DNA from 2 places in the Sphingomonas sp. NIC1 genome. Region 1 is predicted to be linked to the other one. Evidence: predicted binding sites of a transcription regulator. Region 1 holds the regulator's gene; the other holds the start of a gene.

Region 1 (5,012 bases):
GCGTTGGCCGCCATCGGCTATACGTTGCTCACCGGATCCCAGGTTCCCACGATCCGATCGTGCGTCGCCGCGCTGCTGGTGCTGGCGGCGCTGGCGATGGGGCGGGAGGCGATGACGCTGCGGCTGGTTGCGGCGGGCGCGATGGTCGTGCTGGCGGTGCGGCCAGAAGCGCTGGTCGGGCCGAGCTTCCAGCTGTCGTTCGCCGCGATCGTGGCGATCGTTGCGCTGCACGAGCATCCAAGGGTGCGCGGGTGGTTCGAGCCGCGGGAGGAAGCGCGCGCACGCCGTCTGGTACGCGGGCTCGGGTCGCTGTTGCTGACGGGCGTGGTGGTGGAGGCGGCGCTGATGCCGATCGCGGTCTATCACTTTCACAAGGCGGGCCTGTACGGGGCTGCCGCCAATATCGTCGCCATCCCGCTGACGACGTTCGTCGTCATGCCGCTGGAGGCGGGCGCGTTGGTGCTGGACACGGTCGGGCTGGGCGGGCCTGTGTGGTGGTTGACCGATGGGGCGCTGCGCGGGCTGCTGTGGCTGGCGCATGTGGTGGCGGATGCGCCGGGCGCGTCGCTGGCGGTGCCGTCGATGCCGCTGGGGGCGTTTCTGTCGATGATCGCCGGTGGGCTGTGGCTGGCGCTGTGGAGTACGCCCGTACGCTTGGTCGGCGTGCTGCCGATCGTCGCCGGTGCCGTCTGGGCGGCGTCGACCCCGCCGCCCGATCTGCTGGTGACGGGGGACGGGCGGCATATGGCGATTCGGGTGGGCGGTCGGCTGGCGCTGCTGCGCGATCGCGCCGGGGACTATACGCGGGCGATGCTTGCCGAAAATGGCGGGACCGATGGCGAGCCTTGGCTGCTCGACGATCTGCCGGAGGCGCGGTGCAGCCGCGATGCGTGCGTGGCGGTCCTGCGGGACGGGGGAGGGCAGTCGTTCCGCGTCCTGGCCACCCGCAGCGGCTACCAATTGGCATGGCGGGATGTGGTCGCGGCCTGCGGGAGGGCGGACGTCGTGGTGAGCGACCGGCGGCTGCCGCGGGCGTGCCGGCCGCGCTGGCTGCGGCTAGACGCGCCCGTGCTGCGGCGGACCGGCGGCGTCATGCTGACCCTGGCGAGCGGGTGTGTGCGGACCGTGACGCAGCCAGGGGATCGGCATCCGTGGCTGGTGGGAGCCAAGGTCGCCCCGCCTCGGCCGGACGATATCCCGACGGCCATGCCTCCGCGATGACCCCAGTCTGCGCGCTGGTCTCGGTCTGAGCCTTTGCGACGGGGCGCTGCTTCCCGTAGCGGCATGGAGTTCGGGTCGATCCTTCATTGCTTCGCTACGCTCGCAATGATGCCCCTGTCTGAACATCTGATATTAAAGGACTTTCAGCCACCCAATGAGCGGGAAGCCGAGATGCCCTACCCTCGACGGAAGGCTGAAGGCGCCGTTTGGAAAGTCACAAAAGTCTCACGGACGATCGTATGTTGCGGCGCGCCACCACGCCGGGATCGTGTCAGTCGTAGCGGCGCAGGATACCCGACAACTTGCCCTGCACGCGGACGTGCGAGGGAACGTAGCGCTGCGGCTCATAGGCGCGGTTGGCGGGATCGAGACGGATCATCGCGCCTTCGCGACGGAAATATTTGAGCGTCGCCTCGCTATCCTCGATCAACGCAACGACGATCTCGCCATCGCGGGCGATGTCGGTGCGGCGGATCAGCGCATAGTCGCCGTCGAGAATGCCGGCTTCGACCATCGAATCGCCGGACACTTCCAGCGCATAATGTTCGCCGGTGCCGAGCAAGGCCGCGGGGACGGCGAGCATCGAACTGCCTTCGAACGCCTCGATCGGCACGCCGGCTGCGATCCGGCCGTGCAGCGGGATTTCGACGACGTCGTTCGCGGGCGGGGGGGCGGGACGCACGTTGCCCGTAGCCGGCGGGCTCGGCGGCGCAGCGGGAGCGGGCGTTTCCGGCGCCTTGCGTTCGGAGCGTTCCGGCATGCGCAGCACTTCCAGCGCACGCGCGCGGTTGGGCAGGCGGCGGATGAAGTTGCGTTCCTCGAGCGCGCTGATCAGGCGGTGGACGCCGGACTTGGACTTTAGGTCGAGCGCGTCCTTCATCTCCTCGAACGACGGCGAGATGCCCGTCTCCTCGAGCCGGTCGTTGATGAAGCATACAAGCTCGTGCTGCTTGCGCGTGAGCATAAGCGGTCCTTCCCCGTCAGAACAGACGCGGAACTTCTAGGGAACAATTCGTGGGGCGTCAAGCGATGACGAGGATTTCCGCCGAGTCGCCCGCGCGCGCGACGGGGGCACCGACCGGCCGCACGATCAGGCAATGCGAGCGCGCCAGCGTTAGCAGCATCGAACTGTCCTGAATGGTCGAGGCAAAGGCGCGGCCGTCGCGCAGTTCGGCGCGCAAATAATCGGTGCGCGGGCCGTTGGCCGGCAAATCTTCGCCCAGGATCGCCATCGTGCTGCGCGGCAGCGGGTTCGCAGCGCCGGACAGGTGCGCGATCAATGGTTTGACGAAGAGTAGGGCGGTAACGAAGGCGGATACCGGGTTGCCCGGCAGGCCCAGCACCTGCATCGCGCCACGCCGTCCCGCCATCATCGGCTTGCCCGGCCGCAGTGCGATCCGCCAGAAATCGATGACGCCGCCCGCCGCCTCCAGTGCCGGCCGCACGAGATCGTGGTCGCCGACGGACGCGCCGCCGGTGGTGACGAGCAGATCGGCGTCGACGCGTCCGAACGCGTCGCGCAGGCGATCGAGGTCATCGGGCAGGATGCCGAGGTCGATCAGCTCGATCGGCAGGTCGGCGAGCATCGCCGCCAGCATTGCGCGGTTCGATTCGGGCAGCGCGCTAGGGTCGCCGCCGGTGCCCGGATCGACCAGTTCGTCGCCCGTCGCGCAGATGGCGACGCGCACTCGGCGGTGGACCGCGATCGTGCCGATGCCGCCGGTCGCGGCGACGGCGATGCGCGCGGGCGTCAGCCGCTCGCCCCGCGCGATCAGGCGATCCCAAGCGTGAAAGTCGAGGCCGCGGCGGCGGGTGTTGCGGCCGAGCGTTGCCGGGCCTTCGCCAGTCAGGTGGATCGTGGTGCCGTCCGCGCCCACCTCTTCCTGCACCATCACCGTGTCGGCGCCGGCGGGCATGGCCGCGCCGGTGAAGATGCGTACCGTTTCGCCCGGCCCGACGGTGCCGGTAAAGGGGCGACCGGCGGCGCTTTCGCCGATCAGCGTCCAGGGTCCGGGCAGATCGGCGAAGCGGATCGCATAGCCGTCCATCGCCGACAGGTCGGCGGCGGGCTGGGTGCGGCGGGCGGCGATGTCGTCCGCCGCCCAGCGGCCGGCGGCGGCGGCGAGCGGCACGGTTTCGGTCCCGACTGGCGGGGCGTGCGCGAACAGCCGCGCCTGGGCTTCGTCGATCGGGAGCAGCGCCATGGCGTCAGGCGCGCCAGTCGCCCGACGCGCCGCCGGCCTTTTCGAGCAGGCGGATGTCCGAGATCGTCATCGCGCGGTCCATCGCCTTCGCCATGTCGTAGATGGTGAGCAGCGCGACCGACACGGCGGTCAGCGCCTCCATCTCGACGCCGGTCTTGCCGTCGGTGGCGGTGAGCGCAGTCGCGGTGATGCCGGCATCGTCCAGCGTCAGGTCGAGCGTGACGCGGGTGAGGGGCAAGGGGTGGCAGAGCGGGATGAGGTCCGCGGTCTTCTTCGCCGCCATGATCCCGGCGACGCGGGCAACGGCGAGCACGTCCCCCTTCTTCGCGGCGCCATCGCGGATCGCGGCCAGGGCGTCGGGGGCGATCGCGATGCGACCGGTGGCGACTGCGCGGCGCTGCGTCACCGCCTTGTCGCCCACATCGACCATATGCGCGGCGCCGTCGGCGTCGAGATGGGTGAGGCGGCTCACCCGACCAATGCCCGCGTCGCGGCCTCGACGTCGTCGGCACGCATCAGCGCTTCGCCGATCAGGAAGCAGCGCACGCCATGCGCCGCCATCGCATCGAGGTCGGCGCGGGTTTCGAGGCCGCTTTCCGCAACGAAGGTGCAGCCCTTGGGCGCCTTGCCGACCAGCTCGTAGGTGCGGGCGAAGTCGACGGAGAAGTCGTGCAGATTGCGGTTGTTGACGCCGATCAGCCGCGACTTGAGGCGGAGCGCGCGGTCCAGTTCGGATTCGTCATGTACCTCGACCAGCACGTCCATGCCGCAATCGAGCGCCGAGGCCTCGATCTCCGCCATCTGTTTGTCGTCCAGCGCGGCAACGATGATGAGGATGGCATCGGCGCCGATCGAGCGGCTTTCGGTCGCCTGCCAGGGATCGACCATGAAATCCTTGCGGATCACGGGCAGGTCGCAGGCGGCGCGCGCGGCGATCAGATAGTCGTCGCTGCCCTGGAACCATTGTTCATCGGTGAGCACCGACAGGCAGGCCGCGCCACCCGCCTGATAGGCGCGCGCATGGGCGGGCGGATCGAAATCGGCACGGATCAGCCCCTTGGACGGGCTGGCCTTTTTGATTTCGGCAATGAGCGCATGGCCGGATCTGGCGTCGAGCGCGGCGCGGAAGCCGCGCGGCTTCGTCACCGCGGCGATGCGCGCGTCCAGATCGGCGAGGCTGATCGTCGCCTTGCGCGCGGCAACCTCTGCACGCTTGGTTTCGATAATGCGGGACAAAATGGTCATCGGTAGGCGATCCAGCGGTCGAGGAGCGCGGCAGCGCGGCCGGCGTCGAGCGCTTCGGCGGCGGCCTGTGCGCCCGCAGTGAGATTGGGTGCGTGGTCGGCGACGACAAGCGCCGCCGCCGCGTTGAGCAGCACGGCGTCGCGATACGCGCCCGCCTCTCCATCGAGCAGGCGGCGCAGCGCGGCGGCATTATAGGCCGGATCGCCGCCGCGGATGGCGGCGAGCGGGTGGCGGGGCAGGCCGGCGTCTTCCGGCGTGATGCGCGATGGCAGCGCCGCGCTACCGACATTCACCGCGAGGCTGGGGCCGGCGGTGGAGAGTTCGTCCAGGCCCTCTTCGCCC
Region 2 (5,012 bases), 400 kb from region 1:
GGATAGGTGTCGCGGAGCGCTCGGAGCAGGTGGCGTTCGGGCCCGGGGGCATTGCGGCGTAGATCTCGAGCGCGTTGGACGGTGCCGGACGGTGCGTCTTTGTATCGCATGTCACCCTCACCCTTCCGCGCCCTGACGGGCGCTCCCTCCCTCTCCCAGGAGGAGAGGGAATTGGCGGCACCTCACCCCTCTCCCCCCGGGAGAGGGAGGGGCCCGCCCGCGTCAGCGGGTGGGAGGGTGAGGGTGGCCCCTCGCCGGCTACGCCACGCCGTCAGACATCGTCGGCTCATGCCGACGCTGCTGCCCGCCGTGGCGAGTCTTCGAATGGCTTACGCCATCCGAAGCCGCCCACACCTCACTGACACGCCAGGCATTCGTCATAGTCCGTCGTCTCGCCGATTTCGAACTTCGGCGCGGCGATGGTGTTGTCTGCTTCTACGCCGCCCGATCCGGCGAAGCCCGCGCGCTGCACGCTCTTCGAGCGCAGATAGTAGAGCGACTTGATGCCGAGCTCCCAGGCGCGGAAGTGGAGCATCAGGAGGTCCCACTTCTCGACGTCCGCCGGGATGAACAGGTTCAGCGACTGCGCCTGGTCGATATAGGGCGTGCGGTCGCCGGCGAGTTCGAGCAGCCAGCGCTGGTCGATTTCGAAGCTGGTCTTGTAGCAGTCCTTCTCTTCCACCGACAGGAAGTCGAGGTGCTGAACCGAGCCGCCGTGTTCGAGGATCGAATTCCACACCGCGTCGCTGTTCTTGGATTTCTCCTTGAGCAGCTTTTCCAGGTACGGATTCTTGACCGAGAAGCTGCCCGACAGCGTCTTGTGCGTGTAGATGTTCGCCGGGATCGGTTCGATGCAGGCGCTGGTGCCGCCGCAGATGATGCTGATCGACGCGGTCGGCGCGATCGCCATCTTGCAGCTGAACCGCTCCATCACGCCGACGTCGGCGGCGTCGGGGCAGGGCCCGCGCTCGGCGGCGAGCGTCATCGACGCCTGGTTCACCTGCGCGCTGATGTGCTTGAAGATGCGCAAGTTCCAGCTCTTCGCCATCGCGCCTTCGAACGGCAGGCCGCGCGCCTGGAGGAAGGAGTGGAAGCCCATGACGCCGAGGCCCACCGAGCGTTCGCGCGCGGCGCTATAGGCGGCGCGTTCCATGCCCGGTTCGTGGCGGTCGATATAATCCTGCAGCACGTTGTCGAGGAAGCGCATCACGTCTTCGATGAAGACCTTGTCGTCCTTCCAATCGTCCCACGTTTCGAGGTTGAGCGACGACAGGCAGCAGACCGCGGTGCGATCGTTGCCGAGATGGTCGCGGCCGGTCGGCAGCGTGATTTCCGAGCACAGGTTCGACGTCGAGACCTTCAGGCCCAGGTCGCGGTGATGCTTGGGCATCGCCTTGTTCACGTGATCGGCGAAGACGATGTACGGCTCGCCGGTCTGCAGGCGGGTTTCGACGAGCTTCTGGAACAGCGAGCGCGCGTCGAGCGTCGCGCGGACGGTGCCGTCCTTGGGGCTGAGCAGATTCCATTCGCGGCCGTCGCGCACCGCTTCCATGAAGGCGTCGGTCAGCAGCACGCCATGGTGCAGGTTCAGCGCCTTGCGGTTGAAGTCGCCGCTCGGCTTGCGGATTTCGAGGAATTCCTCGATCTCCGGATGGCTGACGTCGAGGTAGCAGGCGGCCGAACCGCGGCGCAGCGACCCTTGCGAAATCGCGAGCGTCAGGCTGTCCATCACGCGGACGAAGGGGATGATGCCGCTGGTCTTGCCGTTGAGGCCGACGGGCTCGCCGATGCCGCGCACGCTGCCCCAATAGGTGCCGATGCCGCCGCCGCGCGAGGCGAGCCAGACGTTCTCGTTCCAGGTGTCGACGATGCCGTTCAGGCTGTCGGGCACCGAATTGAGGTAGCAGCTGATCGGCAGGCCGCGCCCCGTGCCGCCGTTCGACAGCACCGGAGTCGCGGGCATGAACCACAAGCGGCTGATATAATCGTACAGGCGCTGCGCATGCGCGGCATCGTCGGCATAGGCCGAGGCGACGCGGACGAAGAGGTCCTGATAGCTTTCGCCCGGCAGCAGGTAGCGATCGTTCAGCGTTTCCTTGCCGAAATCGGTCAGCAGCGCATCGCGGCTATGATCGACCTCGACGGGATAGGGGCGGGCGTGGATCGCCTTGCTGCCGCCATTCGCCTCTGCGGCGGGCGCCTCGGCGGCGACGGTGGCGTCGATCGTATCGGTCATGGCCTCACCCTGCGTGTCCCTGAAATCCATCGATTACCGTCCCTTGTTCCATACATGTTCGACTCGGGGCGACATGCGCAGCATATCACCCGGGCGCCCCGATGGTGAGAACAAAAAGGGGTCGCGGTTCACGGCCGCATTGTGCCCTATGGCGAATCCGACAAGGTATGTCGCCATCGATCTCTACCAGCGATTGGGTTCACCCCCGAACGCAACCCCCACAAATTGTGGCAAAGCGTCGCCGCGGGCAAGAGGCTTAATGACGCGACAGCCGTGCGGTTCCGGTGCGAACGGGGCGCGGCGGGTCGGTCGAGGGGCCGCGACGCGTGGACTTCCGCGGCTTCCGGAAAGTGCAAGCGGCGAGTGGCGGCATGAAATTTTTTTTAGCGGCCGAAGAGGCCAATTCGGACGCGATTCAACCCATGTCGTCCCGTCCGCCTAACATGAACGAAAGTTTCGTTGCGGCGGCCGGGGATACCGTCGAAGCCGCGGCGATGCGCCGTCGTTCGTCCCTCGTCCTCTCCGCCCTGATACTCGCTGGCTGTGCGCAGCGACCGGTGGCGGGGGTCGATATGCTGACCATGCTGGCCAAGGCGCGGGCGCACCAGACCCCGGCGCAGCAGCGCGCGGCGATGGTCACCGACATCCGTGCCGACATTCGCAGCAACGATCCGGCGGCGGACACGCCGGCCCTGGCGCGCGCGCTGGCGGCGATCGGCACAATCCCGCGCGAGAACTTCGTCGACGCCAGGGGACGCGCGGCGGCCTATGTCGATCTGCCGCAGGACATCGGCCACGGTCAGACGATCTCCGATCCCTATGTCGTCGCGGTGATGACCGCGGCACTGGACCTGCCCGCGGATCGCAGCGCTCATGTGCTCGATATCGGCACGGGGTCGGGCTATCAGGCGGCGGTGCTTGCGAAGGTCGCGGCGCGCGTCGCCTCGGTCGAGATCGTCGCGCCGCTCGCCCGCATGGCGGCCGCGCGCCTGCGCCGCATGGGCTATGCGACCGTCACCGTGCGGGCGGGCGACGGCTTCCTCGGCTGGCCGGAGCAGGCGCCCTTCGACGGGATCGTCGTCGCCGCCCGCGCCACCGCAGTGCCGCAACCGCTGGTCGACCAGCTGAAGGTCGGCGGCCGCATCGTCATGCCGATCGGCCTGTCCGACACGAGTACGCAATTGCTGCGCATGACCAAGCGCGCCGACGGTACGCTGGATCGATGCACGCTGGGCCCCGCGCTGTTCGTCCCCTTCACCGGCGGCCGCGTTCCCCCGTTCGCAGCGCGTGCGCTGACGGACCGGACGATCCCGCTGTGCTTCCGCGCGCCGATCGTGGGGGTGGTCTGAGGGGGGCGCGTCTCCTGTTCGAGCTGACCCCGCCGTCCGTCAAATGACGGTTGCGACCTTACCGCCGCAGGCCGTTGGTGTGGTAGAAGGCGGTCAGCGCTGCGGTGGACGCGATCTGTATCTTGGGCAGGGTGATGCCGTCGAACAGGGTGCGGTAGCGGGTCCGGTTGGCTCGGGTGGCGATGGTGATGTGCCGGATCATATCCCATTTCACGCTATCGCGACCGCCTTCCAGCCCGCCGCGGCGGTCGCGCTCGAACCAGCAGCGTCGGATGTATCGATACAGGCTGGTCGTCATCGGAACGTCGAGCAGGATGATGCCGGTCGCGCGTTGCAGGCGTTGCGGGAGCAGCCGCGAGTAATTGCCGTCCATCACCCAGCGGTTGCCGGCGATCGCGGCATCATGGAGCGCCGCGAACTCGGCTGGCGGTCGTGGCACCCAGTCGGTGTGCGGGAGATGGTGGAGCTGATCGAGGTGGACCACCTGCAAGCCCCGGACCTTCGCGATCGCCTGCGCGAGCGTCGACTTGCCGCTGTTCGACGGTCCCATGATGCAGATGCGTGTGCCCAGCTCGGTCAGCGTCATGGCGCGGCATAGCTCCTCGCGGGATGTACTATGCCTGCGGGTGGGGCTTCACAACGGATGGTGGAGGGGGATCGAGACTTAACGTTCCATGCCATTGATGCTGCCTGGCGTTCCATCATGCGCCCGCACGGCGGCGCCGATGCGCTGGTCGATGCAGGCGAGCAGGGTGGTGCTGGTCCGCGGCCGCTGCGCGACGCAGGTGCGGGCGGCGGGACAGGCCAGCGCGTCGATGAGCGCATCGCCGCTGGAGACGGCGATGCGGCAGGCCTTCAGCACGCCGCCGTCGAGGTCGAGTGACAGGCGCAGGCGCGAGAGGTGGCGGCCGGTGACTTCTATGTCGGGCTGCGGCGGCGCGGCGGGCGCGGTGGCGAGCTGGGCGAGGAGGAGGGCGAGCAGCACCGGCGCGCCCGTGTCAGCGGCGGCCCTTCAGCGCGCGCATTGCGCGGACCGAGCTGTCGACGGCGGGGGGCGCTACCGGCGCGGGCGTGGGCAGCGGGCTGTTCCAGGGGCGCTCGCGGAACCACTTGGTGATGATGTACTTGGTGCCGGCGATCACCGGCTTGCCCTGATGGACCGTGTAAGGGTTGGGCTTGCCTTCGGCGTCGATGTTGTTCCAGCACAACATGGTGCCCATTTCGGGCACGAAATCGTGGTCGAGATGGTGGAAATAGGTCTCGCCGCCCGCCTCGGGCTCGTTGAGGTAGATCATCGCGGTCCAGGTGCGCTGGCCGCAGCGCCGCAGGTGCGATGTATCTTCGGGATCGGTCGATTTGAAATAATCGGCGTGGCTGCGGAATTCCTGGCCGACGGCATAACGCTGGCCCTGCACGCTCTCACCGAA

The links. Region 1 encodes LexA, which represses DNA repair genes until DNA is damaged. Its sites were predicted from a motif close to GTTCCNCNCTTGTTCT; they were not measured.
Region 2: a site for LexA is predicted at 2,282-2,297, ahead of A7E77_RS03040 (ribonucleoside-diphosphate reductase subunit alpha). Genes of this name have one in related genera too.

The regions. Positions count from the first base shown of each region.
Region 1 is NZ_CP015521.1:191,183-196,194, reverse strand. It holds gene A7E77_RS01035 (ComEC/Rec2 family competence protein) at 1-1,221, shown strand, start outside; gene lexA (transcriptional repressor LexA) at 1,493-2,185, opposite strand; gene A7E77_RS01025 (molybdopterin molybdotransferase MoeA) at 2,244-3,425, opposite strand; gene moaC (cyclic pyranopterin monophosphate synthase MoaC) at 3,430-3,897, opposite strand; gene trpC (indole-3-glycerol phosphate synthase TrpC) at 3,894-4,670, opposite strand; gene trpD (anthranilate phosphoribosyltransferase) at 4,667-5,012, opposite strand, start outside.
Region 2 is NZ_CP015521.1:592,629-597,640, reverse strand. It holds gene A7E77_RS03045 (endonuclease domain-containing protein) at 1-110, opposite strand, end outside; gene A7E77_RS03040 (ribonucleoside-diphosphate reductase subunit alpha) at 356-2,266, opposite strand; gene A7E77_RS03035 (protein-L-isoaspartate(D-aspartate) O-methyltransferase) at 2,680-3,585, shown strand; gene A7E77_RS03030 (hypothetical protein) at 3,644-4,171, opposite strand; gene A7E77_RS03025 (hypothetical protein) at 4,250-4,570, opposite strand; gene A7E77_RS03020 (prolyl hydroxylase family protein) at 4,584-5,012, opposite strand, start outside.